Regions from separate parts of the Thauera sp. 27 genome, predicted to be linked through region 1. Evidence: predicted binding sites of a transcription regulator. Region 1 holds the regulator's gene; each other region holds the start of a gene.

The links. Region 1 encodes FNR, which switches genes on or off when oxygen is low (the NO sensors DNR and NnrR bind a similar motif). Its sites were predicted from a motif close to TTGANCTAGNTCAA; they were not measured.
Region 2: a site for FNR is predicted at 2,250-2,263, ahead of B447_RS00515 (nitrite reductase). Genes of this name have one in related genera too.
Region 3: a site for FNR is predicted at 4,186-4,199, ahead of B447_RS04400 (cytochrome-c peroxidase). Genes of this name have one in related genera too.

Annotation. Positions count from the first base shown of each region.
Region 1 is NZ_AMXB01000010.1:33,858-41,145, forward strand. Features, by position in the region: gene B447_RS07080 (sulfite exporter TauE/SafE family protein) at 1-638, opposite strand, end outside; gene hemN (oxygen-independent coproporphyrinogen III oxidase) at 741-2,132, opposite strand; gene fnr (fumarate/nitrate reduction transcriptional regulator Fnr) at 2,282-3,022, shown strand; gene B447_RS07095 (SirB2 family protein) at 3,056-3,436, opposite strand; gene B447_RS07100 (Crp/Fnr family transcriptional regulator) at 3,535-4,218, shown strand; gene B447_RS07105 (PHA/PHB synthase family protein) at 4,242-5,879, opposite strand; gene B447_RS07110 (MBL fold metallo-hydrolase RNA specificity domain-containing protein) at 6,024-7,288, opposite strand, start outside.
Region 2 is NZ_AMXB01000001.1:166,669-173,956, forward strand. Features, by position in the region: gene B447_RS00505 (DUF294 nucleotidyltransferase-like domain-containing protein) at 1-1,083, opposite strand, end outside; gene cobA (uroporphyrinogen-III C-methyltransferase) at 1,169-2,071, opposite strand; gene B447_RS00515 (nitrite reductase) at 2,339-4,021, shown strand; gene B447_RS00520 (NapC/NirT family cytochrome c) at 4,139-4,699, shown strand; gene B447_RS00525 (ethylbenzene dehydrogenase-related protein) at 4,742-5,620, shown strand; gene B447_RS00530 (cupredoxin domain-containing protein) at 5,765-6,094, shown strand; gene B447_RS00535 (c-type cytochrome) at 6,209-6,592, shown strand; gene B447_RS00540 (cytochrome D1 domain-containing protein) at 6,744-7,288, shown strand, end outside.
Region 3 is NZ_AMXB01000006.1:43,563-50,850, reverse strand. Features, by position in the region: gene B447_RS04415 (type I secretion system permease/ATPase) at 1-1,921, shown strand, start outside; gene B447_RS04410 (HlyD family type I secretion periplasmic adaptor subunit) at 1,924-3,117, shown strand; gene B447_RS04405 (hypothetical protein) at 3,142-3,999, opposite strand; gene B447_RS04400 (cytochrome-c peroxidase) at 4,319-5,314, shown strand; gene B447_RS04395 (YdcH family protein) at 5,436-5,669, shown strand; gene B447_RS22040 (M23 family metallopeptidase) at 5,694-6,641, opposite strand; gene B447_RS04385 (hypothetical protein) at 6,856-7,288, opposite strand, start outside.

The sequences.
Region 1 (7,288 bases):
AAGCCAAGCACGAGCAGCCCCGAAGCGATGCGCACCTTGCGATTGCGGGTGAAGTCGCGGAAACGCTTGAACAGCATGCCGGCCAGCAGCAGGTTGGGGAGCGTCCCAAGACCGAAGGCGAGCATGAGCCCGGCGCCGCGCACACCCGAACCGGTGACGAGCGCAGTGGCCAGAATGGAGTATGTGAGTCCGCAGGGGATGAAGCCCCACAGCATGCCAAGCGGCAAGGCCTGCCTGGGCGACCGCGCTGGCAGGAAACGACGTGTCGCCGGCTGGATGCGCCGCCACAGCACATGGCCGGCGCGCTCGAACGGCGCAAGCGGGCGGGTAAAACCGGTGAGGTAAAGGCCGAGTGCAACCAGCATCAGGTTGGCCAGCACATAGAGCGTCATCTGCACCGGCAGCATGCCGTCGTACAGCATGCCGACCGAACCGATAAAGCCCACCGCGGCGCCGAGCGCGGTATAGGTGCCGATCCGCCCCAGGTTATAGGCGAGGTGCAGCGGCCACTGCGGCTTCCCGCCGGGCACCTGAACCTGCATGGTGAGGGCGCCGACGATGCCGCCACACATCGACACGCAGTGAGTGCCGCCGAGCAGGCCGATCAGGAAGACGGCCAGGTAACCTGTTTCGGGCATGGGGGAAGAGCGATCCGGTGCGGCGCGAGGCAAAAGCGCATTTTACGCCTGCACGCCCGCAACCGCATGCGACAAATCGCCCCGCCCTCGCGATCGCGTGACTCAGATCACCCTGGAGTAGCGCGCGCGCTCACGGTCTGCGCGCAGATAGCGGTCGAACACCATGGCGACACCGCGCACCAGCAGGCGACCAGCAGGCTCGACGCTGATCCAGTCGCCCTCGATCTTCACCAGCCCGGCCTTCTGCATCTCCTGCAGGTCGGCAAGTTCCTCGGCGAAATAGGAGCGGAAGTCGATCAGGTGGGCGATCTCGATCGACTGCATGGACAGCTCGAAGTGGCACATCAGCGCCTGTATGATCGAACGCCGCAACAGGTCGTCGGCGGTAAGTTCGATGCCACGCAGGACCGGCAGCTCGTCACGGTCGAGCGCATCGTAGTACTCGTCGAGCGTCTTGACGTTCTGCGCGTACACCGGACCGATCTTGCCGATTGCCGATACGCCGAAGGCAAGCAGATCGCACTCGGCCTGGGTGGAGTAGCCCTGGAAGTTGCGGTGCAGACGGCCCTGGCGCTGGGCAACGGTGAGTTCGTCATCCGGCTTGGCGAAGTGGTCCATGCCGATATAGACGTAGCCGGCCTCGGTAAGGCGACGGATGCCGAGCTGCAGCAACTGCAGCTTGGTGTCTGCAGTGGGCATGTCGCCGCTGTTGATGCGGCGCTGCGGCTTGAACAGGCCCGGCAGGTGGGCATAGCTGTAGAGAGAGATGCGATCGGGCGAGATCTCCAGCACCTGCTCGAGGGTACGGTTGAAGCTGATCACGTTCTGCTTGGGCAGACCGTAGATCAGGTCCATGCTCACGGACTTGAAGCCCGTGGCACGTGCCGCGTCGATGACGAGCTTGGTCTCGTCATAGCTCTGGATGCGGTTTACCGCCGCCTGCACATCTTCGGCGAAGTCCTGCACGCCAACGCTCATGCGGTTGAAGCCAAGCTCGGCGAGCAGTTTCACGGTGTCGAAGTCGACCTTGCGCGGGTCGACCTCGATCGAGTATTCGCCATTGGGAACAAGCGTGAAGTGTTCGCGCACCGCGGCCATGAGCTCGCGCATCTCGTCATGCGACAGGAAGGTCGGCGTTCCCCCACCGAGGTGGAGCTGCGTGACCTGGCGGCTGCCCTCCAGGCATTCCGCCTGCATCGCGATCTCCTTGGCCAGGTATTTCAGATACTTGGCCGAGCGCCCATGATCCTTGGTGATGATCTTGTTGCAGGCACAGTAATAGCAGATCGTGTTACAGAAGGGGATGTGGAAGTATAATGAGAGCGGTTTGCTGACGCCGCCGACCGCCCTTTTTGCGAGCCAGGCCTTGAGCGCATCGGCGTTGAAGGCCTCGACGAAGCGGTCCGCTGTCGGATAGGACGTGTAGCGCGGTCCGTTGATGTCGAATCGGCGGATGAGTTGCGGATCGAAGATGAGTTGGTTCTGGCTTGTCATGATCTTGCTGCGGCAGTGTGTGCCAAACAATGGCAGATCGCCGCGTTTTTTTGGTTGACGTGGGTCAACGGGCGTGATGTGTTGCCCGATCGAACCACTCCTGAGCCAGGTCTGGCGTCTTTTGTCGGGGAAGCAGGATTATCGTGCAGATGAGGGCGAGCGTGCCAATTACCGTGAACGGGCTCAAGTCTGCCTGTTCGCAGTGCAACCTGGTCGAGTTGTGCCTGCCCTTCGGGATGTCCGACAGCGAGTTGAACCGCCTGGACGAACTCGTTGGCGCGCGGCGCAAGGTCAAGCGCCAGCAAAGCCTGTATCGTGCGGGCGATCCGTTCGAGGCGATCTACGCCATCCGCGCCGGTTCGTTCAAGACCGACGTGCTGCTCGAAGACGGCCGCGATCAGGTGACCGGCTTCCAGATGACCGGAGAGATTCTCGGCCTCGACGGCATCAGTGCAGAGTCGCATACCTGCTATGCGATCGCCCTCGAGGACAGCGAGGTCTGCGTGATCGCCTATGACAAGCTCGAGCAGATGTCACACGAAGTGGAAGGCCTGCAACTGCAGTTCCACAAGGTGATGAGCCGCGAGATCGTGCGCGACCACGGCGTGATGATGCTCCTCGGTTCGATGCGCGCCGAGGAACGGCTGGCGGCGTTCCTTCTCAACATGTCGCAGCGCTTCAATGCGCGCGGCTTCTCGGCGCAGGAATTCCACCTGCGCATGACGCGCGAGGAGATCGGTTCCTACCTGGGGCTCAAGCTCGAGACGGTGTCTCGCGCTTTCTCCCGCTTCCAGGACGAAGGGCTGATCTCGGTGCAACAGAAGCACGTGCAGTTGCTCGATCCCACCGGGCTCAAGCGCCTGATCCAGCACCAGCACGGCGCGCGCTGACGCTGGCCGCCCCGCCTCGACGGCCGCCATTGTTCAGGCAAGGAAGCCTGCGGGATTCTTGGTGAAGGCGACCGACACGATCCATACGTACACGGACAGGGCGGCCGCAAAGGCGCCCGCACGCACCGGCTTGGTCGGGCCGCGCTTGAGTGCAAGCGTGCCAAGCAGCACGTATGCAACCAGGCCACCGACCTTGGCGGTCACCCAGTCGGCGGCAAACGGGTACTGCGCGATCATGACCGCCAGCGTGATCGCTGACAGCAGCAGCAGGCTGTCGATGATGTGCGGCAACACACGGGTGAGCCGGTGCGAGAGCATCGGATTGCCCGTCAGCATCCACATGCCGCGCAGCAGGAAACCCGCTGCGCTGAGCACGACGCAGACGACGTGAAGGTGTTTGATCGCGTAGTACATCCTTTTTCCTTGCAAGGGCTGGCAAGCTGCCGGTCTCGGGGCGACAGGTATTGTCGCCCGTCTCGGGTAAGATTACGAATCGTTCCGGAGCCAAAGCAATGTCCCAGCACCCCCATGTCGACATCCCTGCCCTGCTGCATCGCATCCCGCTGTTCAGTGAGTTGTCGGAGTCGGATATCCAGCGTGTGTCGCGCTACACCCGCGATCGGCATGTCGGCAGGGGCGAAGTGCTGTTCCAGCGCGGCGACCAGCCCCACGGCTTCTATTTCGTCGTATCGGGCCAGATCAAGCTGGCCTTCTCGTCGCCACAGGGCACCGAGAAGGTGGTCGAGATCGTGGGTGCGATGCAGAGCTTCGGCGAGGCGGTGATGTTCATGAACCACCCCTACCCGGTCTTTGCGGAGGCCTTGTGCGACACGGTGCTGATCCATGTCGGCCAGGCGGTCGTGACCGAACTCATCGACCAGGATTCGACCTTCGCTCACAAACTGCTGGCCGGCATGGCGATTCGTCTGCACAGCCTGATCCAGGACGTCGAAACCTACTCGCTGCGCTCGAGCATGCAGCGCGTCATCGGCTACCTGCTGCAGGTGGCGGACAGCGACACGCCATGCGAGATTGCGCTTCCCACCAGCAAGCAGGTGATCGCCTCGCGCCTCAACCTGACCCCCGAGACGCTGTCGCGAATCTTCCATGACCTCAGCGAAGCAGGCCTGATCAGCGTGCAGGGCAAGCGCATCACCCTGCACGACCCTGCACGCCTGGCACGGCACAACGCCTGAGGCCGTTGCAGCACGGTAGCCGTTCAGGGCTCGAGCACGTACTGCCCTGGCGCATCGGCAAGCGCGGGAAAAGCCTCGGTCGACACCGGGCGCGCCGCCACGAGCGCGCCGCAGCGTGGCTTGAGCCAGCGCATCCAATCTTCCCACCAGCTCCCCTCGCAACGCTTGGCGCGCTGACGCCAGGTTTCCGGCGTATCGTCGCGTGTGCTGGCTTCGACCCAGTAGTGGCGCTTGGGCGGGTCGACGACGGGATTGACGATGCCCAGGATATGCCCGGAACTCGACAATACCTGCCGCACCGGTCCGCCAACGTGATGCACCACTTTGAAGGTTTGCAGCCACGGCGCGATGTGATCGTCCTCGGCCGCAACCGCATAGAGCGGCTGCGAAACGGCCGCGAGGTCGAGCGCCTCACCGGCGACCTGCAAGGCCCCTGGCTGGATCAACTTGTTGTGCAGGTAGAGTTCGCGCAAATACCAGGCATGCATGCGGTACGGCATGCGGGTGGTATCCATGTTCCAGAACAGCACGTCGAATGGCGGCGGTGACTCTCCGTACAGCCAGCCATGCACGACGTAATGCCAGATCAGGCTGTTGGAGCGCAGCAGCCTGAACGAGGCGGCCATCTCCTTGCCGTCCAGGTAGCCCTTGCGAGCCATCTGCTCGGTCAGGTAGCGGATGCTGCTCTCATCGATGAAGACCTCGATGTCGCCTGGTTTGTGGAAGTCGACCAGCGTCGTAAACAAGGTCCAGTCGGCGACCGGCATCTCGGCCTCACCATAGCGCCGGTTCGCCCACGCCATGTACATCGCCAGTGCGGTGCCGCCAATGCAATAGCCGGCGGCATGCACTTTTGCGGCGCCCGTGAAGGCGCGCGCCTGACGGACGATCTCGTCGATGCCCTCGATCAGGTAGTCATCGAAGCCCACCTCGCTCATGCTGGCATCAGGGTTCTTCCAGCTGGTGATGAACACGTCGAGCCCCTGATCGAGCAGGAAGCGGATCATGCTCTTTCGCGGCACCAGATCGAGCACGTAGAACTTGTTGATCCAGGGCGTGATGATCACCACGGGCTCGGCACGCACGCGCTTCTGGGTCGGGGCATAGTGGATCACCTCGAGCAACCTGTTGCGGTAGATCACGGCACCAGGCGTGGTGGCGAGATTCTCGCCCACACGGAAGTCATCCGGGCTCGTCATGCGAACGTTGCCGGCCTGCAGGTCGGCGAGCCAGTTCTCGAAGCCACGCCTCAGGCTGTCGCCATTGGTCTCGATCGCGCGCCTGAGCGCAACAGGGTTGGTCCAGAAGAAGTTGGTCGGCGCAACCGCATTGAGCCATTTCCGCCACCAGAAGGCTGCGCGCCTGCGCTCCTTGTTCGACAGCCCCGGCGTCTCGTAGAGCATGTCCTGCGTATGGCGGGTGAAGGCGAGGTACCACTCCTTGATCAGGTCCCAGGTCGGGCGCTCGGTCCAGGCAGGATCCGAGAAGCGCGCATCATCGGCATTCGGGCTGATCGGATCCTCGCTCGGAATGCCGCGCATGCGATCCCACGTGTGCATCTGCAGCCGGAAAAGGTCGCGCGAGAGACTCAGCAGGTGCTCGCTCAGCTCCTGTGGATGCGCCATCCAGGCAAGCTGCGCGTGGACTATGGGCGCGGTCATGCCGAGCGGATCGACAGACCCCTCCACCTTGTCGTGCAGTCGACGCAGCAATTCATTGGCACGCCCGCGCGTCGCCCTCGGGTGCGACGATGGACGACTCCTGCGGTCCGGTGTAGTCATGTGCTTCGCTCTCCTCGCAACGATTCATCGGAGCTGGTACGGACGTCGGGCGACAGCCACCTCGACACCGCTCCAGCCTAGCTCACCCTCCACTGCCGAAGCCAGGCCGGCAGCGGCAAGCACCTCGCCATGGACGACGAAAGTCCTCGTTGGCGGCGGCGTGAAACCGCGCAGCCAGTCGAGCAAGGCCGGGCGGTCGGCATGCGCGGACAGGCCACCGATGGTGTGCACGCGCGCGCGAACGGGTACTCGCTCCCCGAACAGCGTGACTTGCCTGGCACCATCGACCAACCGGCGACCGAGCGTGCCGGCAGCCTGGAAACCGACGATCACGATCGCGCATTCCGTACGCGCCAGGTTATGACGTAGATGGTGCTTGATTCGCCCGGCGTCGCACATGCCGCTCGCCGAGATGATCACGCGCCCGCCACGCACGGCGTTCAACGCGATCGATTCCTCGACATCCTGGACGAAGCGCAAGCGAAAACGTTCGCCATTGGCCTGCACCCAGTCGTACAGCTCCCGCGTCTCGTCATCCCAGAGCTCGCGGTGGCGAACGGTGAGCTCGGTCGCCGCTGTGGCCATCGGCGAATCAACCGCAACGTCGAGCCGGCTCACCCGCCCGGAACGGACAAGATCGGCGAGCACGAACAGCATCTCCTGGGTTCGCCCCACTGCGAAGGCCGGAATGATCACGTTGCCCGTATCACGTGCGAGCGTGGTGTTGAGCACATCGGCAAGCTCCTTGTAGGTGTCACCCACCGAGCGATGAGCGCGATCACCGTAGGTCGACTCCACGCAAACGATGTCGGCGCGCGTAACCCGCACGGGATCCTGCAGGACAGGCCGCAAGGGCTGTCCCAGATCGCCCGAGACGACCATGCGGCGCCCGCTACCGACGAACTCGATCTCGATGATCGCCGAGCCCAGGATATGACCGGCATTGCGAAACCGGCAGCGTACACCAGGCGCGGGCGAAAACCAGACATCGTATTCGATCGCACGCAAGCGCCCCAGGCTCGCCCGCGCCTGCTCGACCGTATACAACGGCGCAAGCTCCCTGTACCGCTGCGTCTTCCTCGAGCGCGCATTGCGCAAGGCCCACTCGGACTCCTTCTCCTGTATGAAGGCCGAGTCCATCAACATGACGCCCAGGAGGTCTACAGTGGCAGCGGTAGCGTAGATCGGCCCCCGGTAACCCAAGGCAACGAGCCGTGGGACGAGGCCGCTATGATCTAGATGCGCATGGGTAAGGAGCGCAAACTGGATCTCGCGCAGATCGAATTCGA
Region 2 (7,288 bases), on a different contig from region 1:
GCTATACGGTCCGGACTTCTCGACCTTGATGCGGCCGAACCAGCCTAGTGGAGGCAGGAAGTTCGTCATGTTCTGCGCCATGCGCATCAGGAAGCCCTGGTCGTTGCTCATGTGACGGAAGGCATGCTGGCGCAAGGCCTCGACCAGGTCGGCGCGGCCGTACAGCGCGCGCAGGTCCATGAACATGCTGCCGGTCATCACGTTCTCGGGTGTCGGGGTGGACAGCCAGCGGTTGAGCTCTTGCTTCCAAGCCCCTAGGCTGCGCCGCCAGGCGGGGTTGCGCGCCATGATGCCGCCCGAGCAAGGCGGGACGCCGATCGAAATGAGGGCGTCGATGAGCTCGTGCGAAAACGCTTCCAGACGAGCGACCTGCGCCGGATCCAGGCCGTCGTCGTAGATGATTGCGTTGTCCTGGTCGGTCGACAGGGTCTGCTCGCTACGGCCTTCGGAGCCCATCACGACGAAGGCGAAGTCCTCGGTGAGGTCGGGGAAGCGGGTGCCGCGCAGCAGGTGGATCAGGCGGATCAGCACCTGGTCGTTGAGGTTCGCGATCAGCTTGACCATGTCGCGGATCGGAATCCCGGTGCCGGACAGGTGTACGACCAGCTTCTGGATGCGTTCGTGCAGCAGGCGCAGGCTGTCGATCGAGTCCGCTTTTTCGATGTCCAGCACCAGTTGGTGCGGCGAGTGCGCCTGAAGGCGGAGGATATCGGTGTCGGTGATGATGCCTGCCAGCTCGCCCCCGGGTGTCACCACCACCAGGCGGTGGATCTTCAGCCTCGACATGCGGTAGAGCGCTTCGTACAGCACGTCGTCCTCGCCGATTACCGCCAGCGGGGCATTCATGATGTCGGCAACGTGGAGCGTATTGGGGTCGCGCCCCTGGGCGACAACCTTGTTGCGCAGGTCGCGGTCGGTCAGGATGCCCAGCGGGCGGCCATCGCCGACGACGACGACACTCGAGATATTGCGCTCGCGCATGCGCGCGACGACATCGACGACGCCGTCGGCCGCGGCACAGGTCACCACGTTGCGCTGGCAGAAATCCCTGATCGGACGGAAAAACTGGTTTTCTTCGGCCATGCGCGGGCGGTCCTGATTGCAGTCGATGGGGTTGTCATTATAACCCCACCCGCATCATGGAGACCCCGCCGCGCTTGTGCTTGTATCAGGCGGTGGTTGCAAGCGTCTGGGTGAGCAGCATGCCCGGGTCGATGGAGATGACCTCGCCGACCATGATCAGTGCCGGCGCGCGAATGCCGCGCTCGCGAACGTCATTGGGCAGGTCGGCAAGGGTGCTATGCACCCCGCACTGGGCTGGGGTGGTGGCGGCGTGGATCACCGCGGCGGGTGTCGTTGCCGGCAGCCCGTGGGCAATCAGTTGTGTGCAGATCGCCTCGAGCGCGCCCAGCCCCATGTAGATCACCAGGGTCTGACGCGGGCGCGCAAGCGCCGGCCAGTCGAGATCGACCGTGCCGTCCTTGAGGTGGCCGGTCGCGAACACCAGGGTCTGGGCGTGTTCACGGTGGGTAAGAGGAATCCCCGTACAGGATGCCGCACCTGCCGCCGCGGTGATTCCAGGCACGATCTCGCAGCGGATTCCGGCCGCCTGTACCGCCTGCATCTCCTCGCCGCCGCGACCGAAGATGAAGGGGTCTCCTCCTTTGAGACGCACGACGTCCAGGCCCTCGCGTGCCAGGTCGACGAGCAACTGGTTGATTGCATGCTGCGGCAGTGCATGGTTGCCGGCTTCCTTCCCGGCATAGACACGGCGTGCCGTAGGCGGGATGAGGGCCACGATGGCGTCGCCGACGAGGTGGTCATATACGACCGCCTTGGCGTTGGCGATCAGGCGGGCAGCCCGGAGCGTGAGCAGCTCGGGGTCGCCGGGACCTGCGCCCACCAGATGCACCTTGCCGACTGCCGGTGGCGCCTGGTCCAGGGATGCGGGTGCCGCACCCGACGAGTCGCCGCCGCGGCTTCGTGCCGGGTTGTCGCCGGGTGCCCGGGATGAGCGGCTCGTGCGACGGCTTGCCAGCGCGGCGGTGGGAGTGTGGTGAGCTGCATGCATGGTTGTGACTCCGGCGAGGCGTGTATTAGGGGCAGTCTGTGCTTGCGAGATCGGTGCCGGAGCGGCTTTCCGGGCACCTGCCCGTGTCATGCAACGGGCTTTCTTCGGGCCATAAACCCCCTGTACAGGAAGGGTTTCGACCGTGTCGCAACTTTATCCTTACGCCTCATGTGGAAAATTAATTCACATCAAGGATCACGAACTGCCTCGAAAACCATACTGCCGTCACCGTGTTGTTTCACATCCCGTGTCGTAAAGGAGAGGGAAATGCAAAACAAGAGCTTGATCGGTAAAACGCTCGCCATGGCAATCCTGCCGCTGGCGATGAGCAGCGCCTGGGCGCAGGAAGCCCCCAAGCTGACTGCCGAGGAAATGGAGCAGGGCAAGCTGATCTACTTCGAGCGCTGTGCCGGCTGCCACGGCGTGCTGCGCAAGGGCGCCACCGGCAAGAACCTCGAGCCGGCCTGGAGCAAGACCATGCCCGACGGCACGAAGATGGAAGGCGGCACCCTCAAGCTGGGCACCGACCGTCTCGAGAAGATCATCGCCTACGGTACCGAAGGCGGCATGGTCAACTACGACGACATCCTCACGCCGCAAGAAATCAACCTGATGGCGCGCTACATCCAGGTCGAGCCGCCGATTCCGCCCGAGTTCTCGCTCAAGGACATGAAGGACAGCTGGAAGCTTCTGGTTCCGGTTGATCAGCGTCCGACCAAGCAGATGAACAAGATCAACCTGAAGAACGTGTTCGCAGTCACGCTGCGCGACGCGGGCAAGCTGGCGCTGATCGACGGTGACACGCACCAGATCTGGAAGATTCTCGACACCGGCTACGCGGTGCACATCTCGCGCCTGTCGGCCTCGGGTCGCTATGTGTATACGGTTGGTCGCGACGGCCTGACCACCATCATCGACATGTGGTTCGAAGAGCCGACCACCGTGGCGACCATCCGCCTCGGTTCGGACGCGCGCTCGGTTGATACCTCGAAGTTCAAGGGCTACGAGGACAAGTACCTGATTGGCGGTACCTACTGGCCGCCCCAGTACTCGATCATGGACGGCGAGACGCTTGAGCCGTACAAGATCGTCTCGACCCGCGGCCAGACCGTCGATGGCGACTACCACCCCGAGCCGCGCGTGGCTTCGATCGTGTCCTCGCACATCAAGCCCGAGTGGGTTGTGAACGTGAAGGAAACCGGCATGATCCTGCTGGTCGACTACACCGACATCAACAACCTGAAGACCACCACGATCAACTCCGCCAAGTTCCTGCACGACGGCGGCTGGGACATGAGCAAGCGCTACTTCCTGGTTGCTGCCAACGCCTCCAACAAGGTGGCCGCGGTTGATACCAAGGATGGCAAGCTGGCCGCGCTGGTTGATACCGCGAAGATCCCGCACCCGGGTCGTGGCGCCAACTTCGTGCATCCGCAGTTCGGTCCGGTGTGGGCAACGGGTCACCTGGGTGACGACGTGGTTTCGCTGATCTCGACCGCGCACGACGACAAGAAGTTCGCCAAGTTCAAGGAGCACAACTGGAAGGTCGTCCAGGAACTCAAGATGCCGGGCGCTGGCAACCTGTTCGTCAAGACGCATCCGAAGTCGAAGAACCTGTGGGCTGACGCACCGATGAACCCGGAGCGTGAGATCGCCGAATCGGTGTACGTGTATGACCTGACCGACCTGTCGAAGGAGCCGAAGCGTCTGGACGTCGCCAAGGATTCCGGCCTGCCGGAAAGCAAGGCGATCCGTCGCGCCACCCACCCCGAGTACAACGAGGCCGGTGACGAAGTGTGGATCTCGCTGTGGGGCGGCAAGACCGACCAGTCGGCCATCGTGATCTACGACGACAAGACGCTCCAGCTGAAGAAGGTCATCACCTCGCCCGAGATGGTGACGCCGACCGGCAAGTTCAACGTCTATAACACGCAGTTCGACATCTACTGATCGACCGGTTCGATCGTAGCCTGAAAACCCCCCGCGCTTCGGCGCGGGGGTCCGAAGGGTAAAAGCTCCATGTCAGATCGAGACAGCAACACCAAACAAGAACAATCCGGCGGCCTCATGGCCCGCCTGCGCCGCCCCTCGAAGAAGTCGCTGGGCGGTCTTCTCGCTGTCGGTATTGTCGTAGGCATCCTGTTCTGGGGCGGCTTCAACACCGCCATGGAGGCCACCAACACCGAGAAGTTCTGTATCTCCTGCCACGAAATGCATGACAACGTGTACATGGAGTACAAGGAGACCATCCACTACAGCAACCGGACCGGCGTGCGCGCCGTATGTTCCGATTGCCACGTGCCGAAGGACTGGACCTACAAGATGATCCGCAAGATCCAGGCTTCGCGCGAAGTCTGGGGCAAGATCACCGGCACCATCGACACCCGCGAGAAGTTCGAGGCCAAGCGCCTGGAACTGGCACGCCGCGAATGGGCGCGCATGAAGGCAAACGATTCGCGCGAATGCCGCAACTGCCACAGCTTCGACAGCATGAACAAGGAGTCCCAGAAGCAGCGTGCGCGCAAGCAGCACGAGATGGCGCTCGAGGACAAGATGACCTGCATCGACTGCCACAAGGGTATCGCGCACCACAAGCCCGAAGGCATGACCGAGGAAGACGAGGAGTGAGCCTCCTCGTGCAGCACAGGCCAACCCAAGCACAGTGAGGGAATGACGATGAAGAAGACGATGATTGCCGGCGCCGTGGGCGCACTCCTTGCCCTTGGCGCTGGCGGCGCCTTTGCCGCCGCACCGGACTGGGGCAAGGTCGAGGCCAAGGACATCACCCTGTTCTACCCCGGCGTGTCACCGCTGGAGTGGATTCAGAAGGGTACCGAGCACGGTGGCGCCCGTGCATTGCGCAAGGGTGAAACCTGTGCCGATTGTCACAGCGACGAAGCGGCCGACATGGGCAAGAAGATCGCCAGCGGCCAGAAGCTCGAGCCGAACCCCATCCCAGGCAAGGCGCCGGCCATCCCGGTCAAGGTCCAGGCTGCGCATGACGGCGAGAACCTCTACCTGCGCTTCTCCTGGAAGCAGCCTGCCGCCTCCGGCGCGGCCAAGATGGACGAGGCCAACCCGGTCAAGATCGCCTTCATGCTCGAGTCGGGTGGCAAGGTCGAGCTTGCCGACCAGAGTGGCTGCTGGGCCACCTGCCACCAGGATTCGCGCACCATGCCGGGTGCGGATGACGCCAAGAAGAAGTACGTCAAGGGTGGCTCGGTTGCCGAAGGCAAGTTCTACGACCTCTACCAGTGGCGCAGCGGCGAGAACAAGGGCTTCAATGGCCACGTCGCCGACACCCGCGTGATGGAAGGCGGTACGGCGCTGGTGAGCGCCGAGGGCAAGCAGGACGGCGACACCTGGTCGGTGGTGTTCACCCGCAAGCTCGCGGGCGGCGAGGGCGACGTCACGCTCGAGTCCGGCAAGAGCTACAACTTCGGCTTTGCCATCCACAACGACAACTCGGCTGGTCGCTACCATCACGTCTCGCTCGGCTACAAGCTGGGTGTGGATGCCGATGGCGATGTGAAGGCGGCCAAGCAGTAAGGCTCGACCCTCGGTACTGCGCCGAGGTAGTACCGGCCATGGCTCAGGCGGAAATCCGGGGGTGCCCGGGTTTCCGCCTGTTTGTTGGTGAGCCCGGACGCGCATCGCTTGCCGCCACGGGTTTTTGATCAAGGAGTGGTGATCATGATGATGCGTTCATGGCGGGCGGTGGCGGGCGCAGTGCTGTTTGCGGTCGGTATCTCGGCACCGGCGATGGCAGCCGAGCACGAAGTCCTGATCGAGAGCTACGCGTTCACGCCGATGGAGTTGCGCGTGAAGACGGGCGACACCGTGGTCTGGGTGAATCAGGAGAAGCGCGTCAGCCACTCGGTGTACTTCATCGCTGCGAACCAGGAGTCCGAGCGCTTCTTCCCCGGGGAGCGCTGGTCGCACCGCTTCGAGCAGGCTGGGCGCTTCGAATACCGCTGCGGGCCGCACCCGGAGATGCTCGGCGTGGTCATCGTCGAGGACTGAGGCGCGCCGCAGGGACACGACAACCTCACATTCCGTGGGGTTGATTCGAGTCAAGGTTAATGAAGGGGCGAAGGTTCATCCTGTTTCCGACTGATCGACCGTCGGAAGAACGAGATGAAACTACCGCCCCTTGTCGCCCATGTTGCCGTGTTCATCGGCGCCGCGTTGGTCTCCGCGTTTGCTGCGGCCAACGAGTCTCAGCCGGCGCCGCCCGATGCCGAGCGTGCCCGCGAACTCGTGCACATCGTCCGCCAGGACTGTGGGTCCTGTCATGGCCTGACCCTCAATGGCGGGCTGGGGCCCGCACTTACGATCGAAGCCATGGCGGACAAGCCTGCCGAGAGCATGGTGGCCACCATCATCGGCGGGCGCCCGGGCACCCCCATGCCACCGTTCCGAGGCATCGTGACCGAGTCCGAGGCCGAGTGGATCGTCGATCAGTTGATGCGCGGATTCCCGCCTGACACCGGTTTGCCGCCCGTTCAGGCGCGGAACTGATCCACTCGCGGAGCGCCGGCGCAGTGCCTTGGTCAGTCGGCCGTGGCAGTTCTTCAAGGCCGCTCGCCCATTTCGTTTTCTCCAGCTTCCTCAACATTCCAATTCCACCCTCGTTCGCGTATCGCGCCCGAGCTTGATTGACGGAGTCCGCATGTCATCGCAGAAACCTCGCCTCGCACCGCCCGTCCTGTGGGGTGTCGTGCTCTCCGCAATGGTGTTCCTCCTTTCAGCCTGCGCGTCGACGCCGCCCGCTGCGCTGCGCGGCACGGGCGACCTCGGCGTCGTCATCGAGCGCGCGGACGGACGGGTCAAGATCGTCGAGACAAGCGGGCGCAGCGTACTCGCCACCGTAGAAGGCCTTGGCGACCTGTCGCACGCCTCGGTGGTGTTCTCGCGCGATGCGCGTTATGCGTATGTCTTCGGGCGCGACGGTGGTCTGACCAAGGTCGACCTGCTCGAGGCCAGGATCGCCGGCCGCGTCGTCCAGGCGGGCAACGCCATCGGCGGTTCGATCTCGCACGACGGCAGCCTCGTGGTGGTGCAGAACTATGAGCCTGGCGGGATCAAGGCCTTCGATGCACATACGCTCGAATTGGTCGCCGACGTGCCAGCCACCACCGAGGACGGTCGTCGCTCCAAGGTGGTGGGCCTTGCCGACCTGTCGGGCAAGCGCTTCATCTATGCGCTGTTCGAGGC
Region 3 (7,288 bases), on a different contig from region 1:
GCAGCTGTTGCTCGTGCGCGCACGGCTGAGCAATGGCGACCTTGTCGTGGACGATGCGGCCGGCGCACGCGAGGTGTTGACGGCCACCCAGGCCGAGCAGGGCACCGTGCTCTGCCTGAGCACCGGCCATGCCCGCATGGCGCCCACGCAGGCCACGGCGGCCGCGCCGAGCGCGGGCGACTGCTTCGCACGCGCGCTTCGCCGCCACCGGCGAATCTTCGTCGAGGCGGTGTTCGCGACCTTCGTGGTGAGCCTTATCGGCCTGACCTCGGCGATGTACACGATGCAGGTGTATGACCGCGTGGTGCCGACCAAGGGCTATTCGACGCTGTGGGTGCTGACCGTGGGCGTGCTGCTCGCCGTTGGGCTGGAGCTGCTGATGAAGCAGGTGCGGGCGCAGATGGTGGACCGCGCCTCGAAGGCAATCGACGAGGAGTTGTCGGCGGTGTTCTTTGCCAAGGCGCTCGACATCCGCATGGACGCGCGCCCGCGCACTGTCGGCACCTTTGCGGCGCAGATTCGCCAGTTCGAGTCGGTGCGCGCCTTCATGGCCTCATCGACCCTGTTCATCCTGGCCGACGCGCCGTTCGCACTGCTCTTCATCGGCGTGATCGCTCTCATCGCCGGGCCGGTTGCGCTGGTGCCGCTGGTGGTGACCGGGCTGGCGCTCATTGTTGGCCTGGCGTTGCGCGCACCGCTCGAGCGCTTGGCGGCCGCCCACATCGAGGAGTCGAACCGCAAGAACGGCTTGCTCATCGAGGCGGTGGATGGCATCGAGTCGGTCAAGGCGGCGGGCGCCGAGTGGAAGCTGCTCGACCGCTGGCGTGCCTTGACCGCCACCTTGGCCGAGAGTGAGCTGCGCATGCGCCTGCATGGCACTTTCGCGGCCAACCTCACCCAGACCCTGCAGCAGCTGAGCTACGTCGGACTCGTTGCCGCCGGCGCCTACGCGATCACCACCGGGGCATTGACGATGGGCGGGCTGATCGCGTGCACGATCATCAGCGGGCGCGCGTTGGCGCCGCTGGCGCAGATCCCCAACCTGATCGTGCAGTGGAAGCACGCGCGCATCGCGCTACGTGCGCTGGACGCGATCATGGCGCTGCCCGAAGAACGCGACGAGGACCGGCGGCTGGTGGTACCGGAGCAGTGCGAGGGCCGCCTGCGCCTGGACAACGTGGTGTATGGGTTCGGCGATGAGCGCCCGGCGCTGACTGTGCCCGCCCTGAACATTGCCCCAGGTGAGCGCGTGGCGGTGCTGGGGCCCGTGGGGTCGGGGAAGTCGACGCTAATCAAGGTGCTGTCGGGCTTGTACCGACCGCGCTCGGGCTCGGTGTTTCTCGATGACGTGGATGTGAGCCACCTGGCACCGGCATTCGTGCGTGAGCACGTGGGTTACCTGCCGCAGGACGTGAGACTCTTCAACGGCAGCCTGCGCGACAACCTGTGCCTTGGCCTGCCGACGCAGAGCGATAGCCGCATCCTGGAAGTGGCCAACCTGACTGGACTGGCGCAGGTGATCCAGCGCCACCCGCGCGGCCTGGAACTGGAGATCAGCGAAGGCGGCCGGGGCTTGTCGGGCGGGCAACGCCAGCTCGTCGGCCTGACCCGCTTGCTGCTGATGCGGCCACGCGTGCTGTTGCTGGACGAGCCGACGGCCGCGCTCGATGCGCAGCTCGAACTGCTGGTGATGCACAATCTGTTCCGCGCGCTGCCGCGCGAGACCACGATCGTGTTGGTAACCCACAAACCGGCGCTGGTGATGCAGGTCAATCGCGTGATCCTGCTCGAGCACGGCCGTATCCTCACCGACGGCCCACGCGACGAGGTGCTCGCCCGTGCCCGCGAGAAGGCCAGCCAACTCGCCGAACGTGGGCGCAGCGATGGCGCTCCGCCCCCTCCCCTTTCTGCAAGTGCATGAGCATGTTCTGGTTTCTACGTCCGTCCGACCCTGACCACCCGAGTCCCCTCGCCGCCAGCCTTCATGCGCCGCGCACCATCATGTGGGCGACGATCGCCACCGTGGCGGTGTTCCTGGGCTGGGCCTGGGTCGCGGAGCTCGACCAGGTGAGCCGCGCTGCGGGCTCGGTGATCGCCAGCTCACGCACGCAGGTGATCCAGTCGCAGGAAGGCGGCACATTGGACGAGCTGCTGGTACGCGAGGGTGACGTCGTCGAGCGCGGCCAGTTGCTCGCTCGCCTGGAGCGCACCCGCGCCGAAGCGGCCTACCTCGAGACCCGGGCGCGCGCGGCCGGCCTGGCGGCCACGGTCGCTCGGCTGCGCGCCGAGGTGTTCGCCGCCGCGCCGGTGTTCCCGCCCGAGGTGGAAGATTACCCGCAGTTCCGCGACAACCAACTCGCCTTGCTGCGCAAGCGCCGGGCGGCGATCGACGAGGAAATCGGCGCCCTCGAGAGCATGGCCTCGCTGGTGCTCGAAGAGCTGGCGATGAACCGCCCCCTGCTCGCATCCGGGGACGTGAGCCGCAGCGAGGTACTGCGCCTCGAGCGCCAGCTGGCCGAACTCCAGGCCCAGATTACCAACAAGCGCAACAAGTATTTCCAGGACGCGCAGGCGGAGCTGAACAAAGCGCAGGAAGACCTCGCCGGCGTCGAGCAGACCCTCGCTCAGCGTCGTAACGTGCTCGAGCAGACCGAGATCCGTGCCCCCCTGCACGGCGTGGTAAAGAATGTTCGCATCACGACCCTGGGCGGGGTGATCCGCCCAGGCGAGGACATCATGCAGATCGTGCCGCTCGAGGATGACCTGGTGATCGAGGCGCGCCTGAACCCGGCCGACATCGCCTTCGTGCGCCAGGGGCTGCCCACCACCGTCAAGGTGGATGCCTATGACTACACGATTTACGGTGACTTGCCTGGCCGCCTCACTTATATCAGCGCGGACACATTGCGTGAGGACTTGCGCCAGGGCGAACAACCCTACTACCGCATCCTCGTGCGCACCGAGGGTCGCCAGTTCAGCGGCCGACCAGATGCCGACCTGGATATCCTGCCCGGTATGACGGCGACAGTGGAGATCAAGACGGGCTCGAGCACGGTACTTCAATACCTGACAAAGCCTGTCACCAAGACCCTGTCAGAGGCACTTGGCGAGCGCTGAACGCCGAAGCTGTGGCCGACTCGCTCAGTCATATCCCCAGGAACGCATGATCACTGGCATGAGGCGCGGGCGCTGCTCGTGCGCGGCGATCCTGCGCATGCGCGGCTCAATACGCCTGCGGAAGGCGTCGAAGCTCCACCGCCGGACGACGGTAATTGCCTCTTCCCTGAGGTCCTCACTGCACGGCACACGCTCGTACTCGCAGATCTCATGGCGTGCGGGCGCCTCGGCTGGGATGAACAAGGCCGACACCGCTGCATGGGCGTAGGCCAATGCCAAGGAGTCGAAGCGGTTGTCGAGCAACTCCTCGATCCAGTCGAGCCAGAAGTCGACGACGAGGGCCGAAGCAAAGCCACAGCAACACTGCGCCGCCGACGCGACCGTATCCACCGCCAGCAAGGGTCGCACCCCCTCGATCGCGGTTATCAACTGCCGGTCGGCAACCATGAGCGCACCGGCGACCACCGCCCCAGGGTTACCAACAGAGCCCTCGCACAACATCTCGGCAAACTCATGAAAGCTGACGGGGACACCCTGCGGATCGATCGGGGCGCCAGCCATCAGCCGCGCCGCCGCCGCTGCAGCGACGGGCGCGTCGAACTCCTTGCCCAGAATGGTGAGCAAGGCCGACTCGCGAAGCACGAAATTGGGCTCAAGGATGACCCTGTCGATGAAGCTGACCCGCTCCTTCCAGTCCAGACGCGAGCAGAGTACGCCGTAAAGCTGCCCTGCGACGGCCTCCGGCAGCGTGTTGAACGGCGGGGGTAGATCCAGCAGCGCCGAGAGGCAGAGCTCGGTAAAGGCCTCCTTGGACAGGTTGCGCCATGCCCAGGGTTTATGTACCAGTCTCCTGCGTCGCTGCTCATCGAGATCGATGATCATCTGCTCACCTCAAGATCAGCATTTGCCCCAATTCGGGCATTGTGCGAGGGCTGGCGCCAAACATCATCGTGAGATGCGCACACCCCGCAGGCTGCGTATTGTTTACCTTATTCAAGACCCTCGCAACAGCCTGAGAAAAGCTAAACCATACCGGAACTTGCTCAAACGCCAGAATTCGTTCGTCCGTTGATTTTTATCAACTGCAGGCATCGTAACTATTGCTGAAATATGGGTTTACGACCTGTATGCGCCAAGGGTCACGGCGCAGCCCCATTGATCGCACTGTCTTATAATTACCTCTACATCGGAGCGTCTGCACATGAAATACATATTGACCATCTCAATCGCCATCGCGTCGCTTGGCAGCGCCTTTGCAGCCCCCACCGTACGCGATGAGCCGATCCAACCGATCCAGCCCGCCAAGGTGGAGAACCCCGCCAAGGTCGAGTTGGGCAAGAAGCTGTGGTTCGAGCCCCGCCTGTCGATGTCCGGCATCATCTCCTGCAATACCTGTCACAACCTGTCGCGCGGTGGTACCGACAACCTCAAGACCTCGATCGGCCATGGTTGGAAGGCAGGTCCGGTGAACTCGCCGACCGTTCTCAACTCCAGCCTTGCCATCGCCCAGTTCTGGGATGGCCGTGCCGCGAACCTGCAGGAGCAGGCTGCAGGCCCGATCCAGGCCGACATCGAAATGAACATGCCGCACACCCTGGCGCTCGACGTGCTGCAGTCGATCCCGGGCTACGTTGCCGAGTTCAAGGGTGTGTTCGGCAAGGAGCAGATCGACATGGACATGGTGACCAGCGCGATCGCGGCCTTCGAGGAGACCCTCGTTACGCCGAACTCGCGCTTCGACAATTGGCTCAAGGGCGACGACAAGGCACTCGACGCCAAGGAACTCGCCGGCTACACGCTGTTCAAGGAAAGCGGCTGCGTGGCTTGCCACAACGGTCCTGCTGCCGGTGGTACCTCGTTCCAGCGCATGGGCCTGGTCGAGCCGTACCAGTCGACTTCGCCGGCCGAAGGGCGCTCGGCCGTCACGGGGGTTGATGCGGACCGCTTCAACTTCAAGGTGCCGACGCTGCGCAACGTCGAAATGACCTACCCCTACTTCCATGACGGTGAAGCCGCCACGCTGGAGGAAGCGGTGGATATCATGGGGCGCCTGCAGCTTGGTCGTACCTACAACGATGACGAGATCGGCAAGATCGTCGCCTTCCTGAAGACGATGACCGGTGACCAGCCGCAACTCACCATGCCGATCCTGCCGCCGTCGAGCAACGCCACGCCGCGCCCGGATCCCTTCCAGTGAGTAGGCGTCGGGCGGCGGAACACCGCCCGACATATTCGGTGACTGGGCTGCACCGTCCCTGCAGGCTCAGTCACCGCAGGCCATCGTGGATGAGAACTTGAAACCCTGAGGGAGTTAGACCATGTTCCCCGAACATCGTGAATTGATCACCGAGCTCAAGACAAGTGATCGGCATTTCCTGAATCTTTTCGATCGCCACAACGAGCTCGATCAGCGCATCAAGAATTTCGAGATGCATCTGGAGCACCGCACCCACGAGGAGATCGAAGTGCTGAAAAAGGAGAAGCTTCGCCTGAAGGATCAGATCTACGCGATCCTGACGCGCAGCACCGCCGCACGGGAAACGACCGCCTGATTTGCCTCCGTTATCGCCACCCGCTCACCAGACCAAGCCCGAGCGGGCGCTCACAAGCGGCATGTGCGATGCACGGAGCGCCTTGAGCGGATCGAGGGGGCGATCCCTGAAGCGCATCTCGAAGTGCAGATGCACCCCGGTCGACACCCCCGTGCTGCCCATCGTCCCCAGTTCCTGACCCGCAGCAACCCGCTGGCCGTCGCGCACGGCGATGCGCGACAAATGCGCGTATCGCGTCTCGAACCCGAGCGGATGCTCCACGATGACGAGCTTGCCGAAGCCACCGCGTCGACTGGCGAACCTCACCACCCCATCGCCGGCTGAGCGCACGGTCCGGTCGTCAGAGACAAAGTCCGTTCCTTCGTGCGCACCGATCTGTCGCGAGATAGGGTGGCGCCGGACGCCAAAGCCAGAGGTAACCCGCGCGCCACGAACAGGCTCTACGCTTGGGATAGCTGCCAGAAAGGCGCGCAGATCACTGTTAAGCGCGAATAGGTCGAAGGCCCCTGCAGATTGCCCGCCGCCATCGTACGCAACGGTAACCTCCGTTCCATTGCCCTGTGCCAACTCACTCGCTGCGCACGACAACTGACTGCCCATCGACGCCGTATGATGCGAGCACGCTTCCACCACGGGGAGGGCACGATCGACACCGCCCGCAGGCTGATACGCGTCGAGTACGTCGACGAGTTCGGTGGGCTTGAAGCCGATGTCGAACAGGCTGGCAACGAGGCGCTGGTTCTCCGCTTCGAGCCGAAGTCGCTCAGCAGCTTGAGCTTCTAGCTGTGCCTGGATGAGACGCCGCTGACTCGGACTCAGAACCGGAGAGCCAGGCCGCTGGCGAAAGGAAGCTGCCTCTGTCGGCCACAGCGTAGGCGAATATTTCGTTCCCTGTTCTGGCGTCGAGCCACAGCCAGTCACGCCCGCCGCCAGAAGACTCGTCACCAAAGCGCCCAAACGCAGTGCATGCATCGATCACCATTCCACGGAACGTACGGCAACACGCGCACTGCGCTCGCTGACATACAGTACGCCAGCGAACAAATAGCTCACACGCCGTTGGTAATGGCCTGCAAGGCCAGAGAGGCCTATAGTTTACCTTACCATCATGAATTGATCCAGTCTGCCTCTGCCGAGAGCCTGTTAACAGCTACGATAGTTGCTCGCGTCGATATTTACGTAAAGATCAGCCGCGACGGCGACGGCCGACGAGGCACAGCCCGCCGAGTGCGCCGAGCAGCAGCGGCAGGGTGGCCGGCGCCGGGACCGCGTTCGAGCCATCGAAACGGCTGGCCAGCGTGAGCGTATCGAAGCGCGCGTCATCGACGCCGAAGTCCCACTGGCTGAAGTTGCGGAAGGCGCCGCTGACCTTGCCGAAGGCAGTCATGAACGACAGCTCCACCCGCTCGTCTTCGTATACGAAGGACAGCAGGTCGGACAAGGCATAGCTCACGAAGCGCACGCTGTTGATGCCCAGGCCGCCGTCGATCACCCCGGCGCTGAGCACACCGGCCGCGCCGAGGCTGTCGATGAAGACGCCATCATTGCCGGCGCCGAAGAAGACGTCACCGAAGATCTCGCTGCCGCCGGTGAGGGTCAGCGTGCTATCGCCCTGGCCC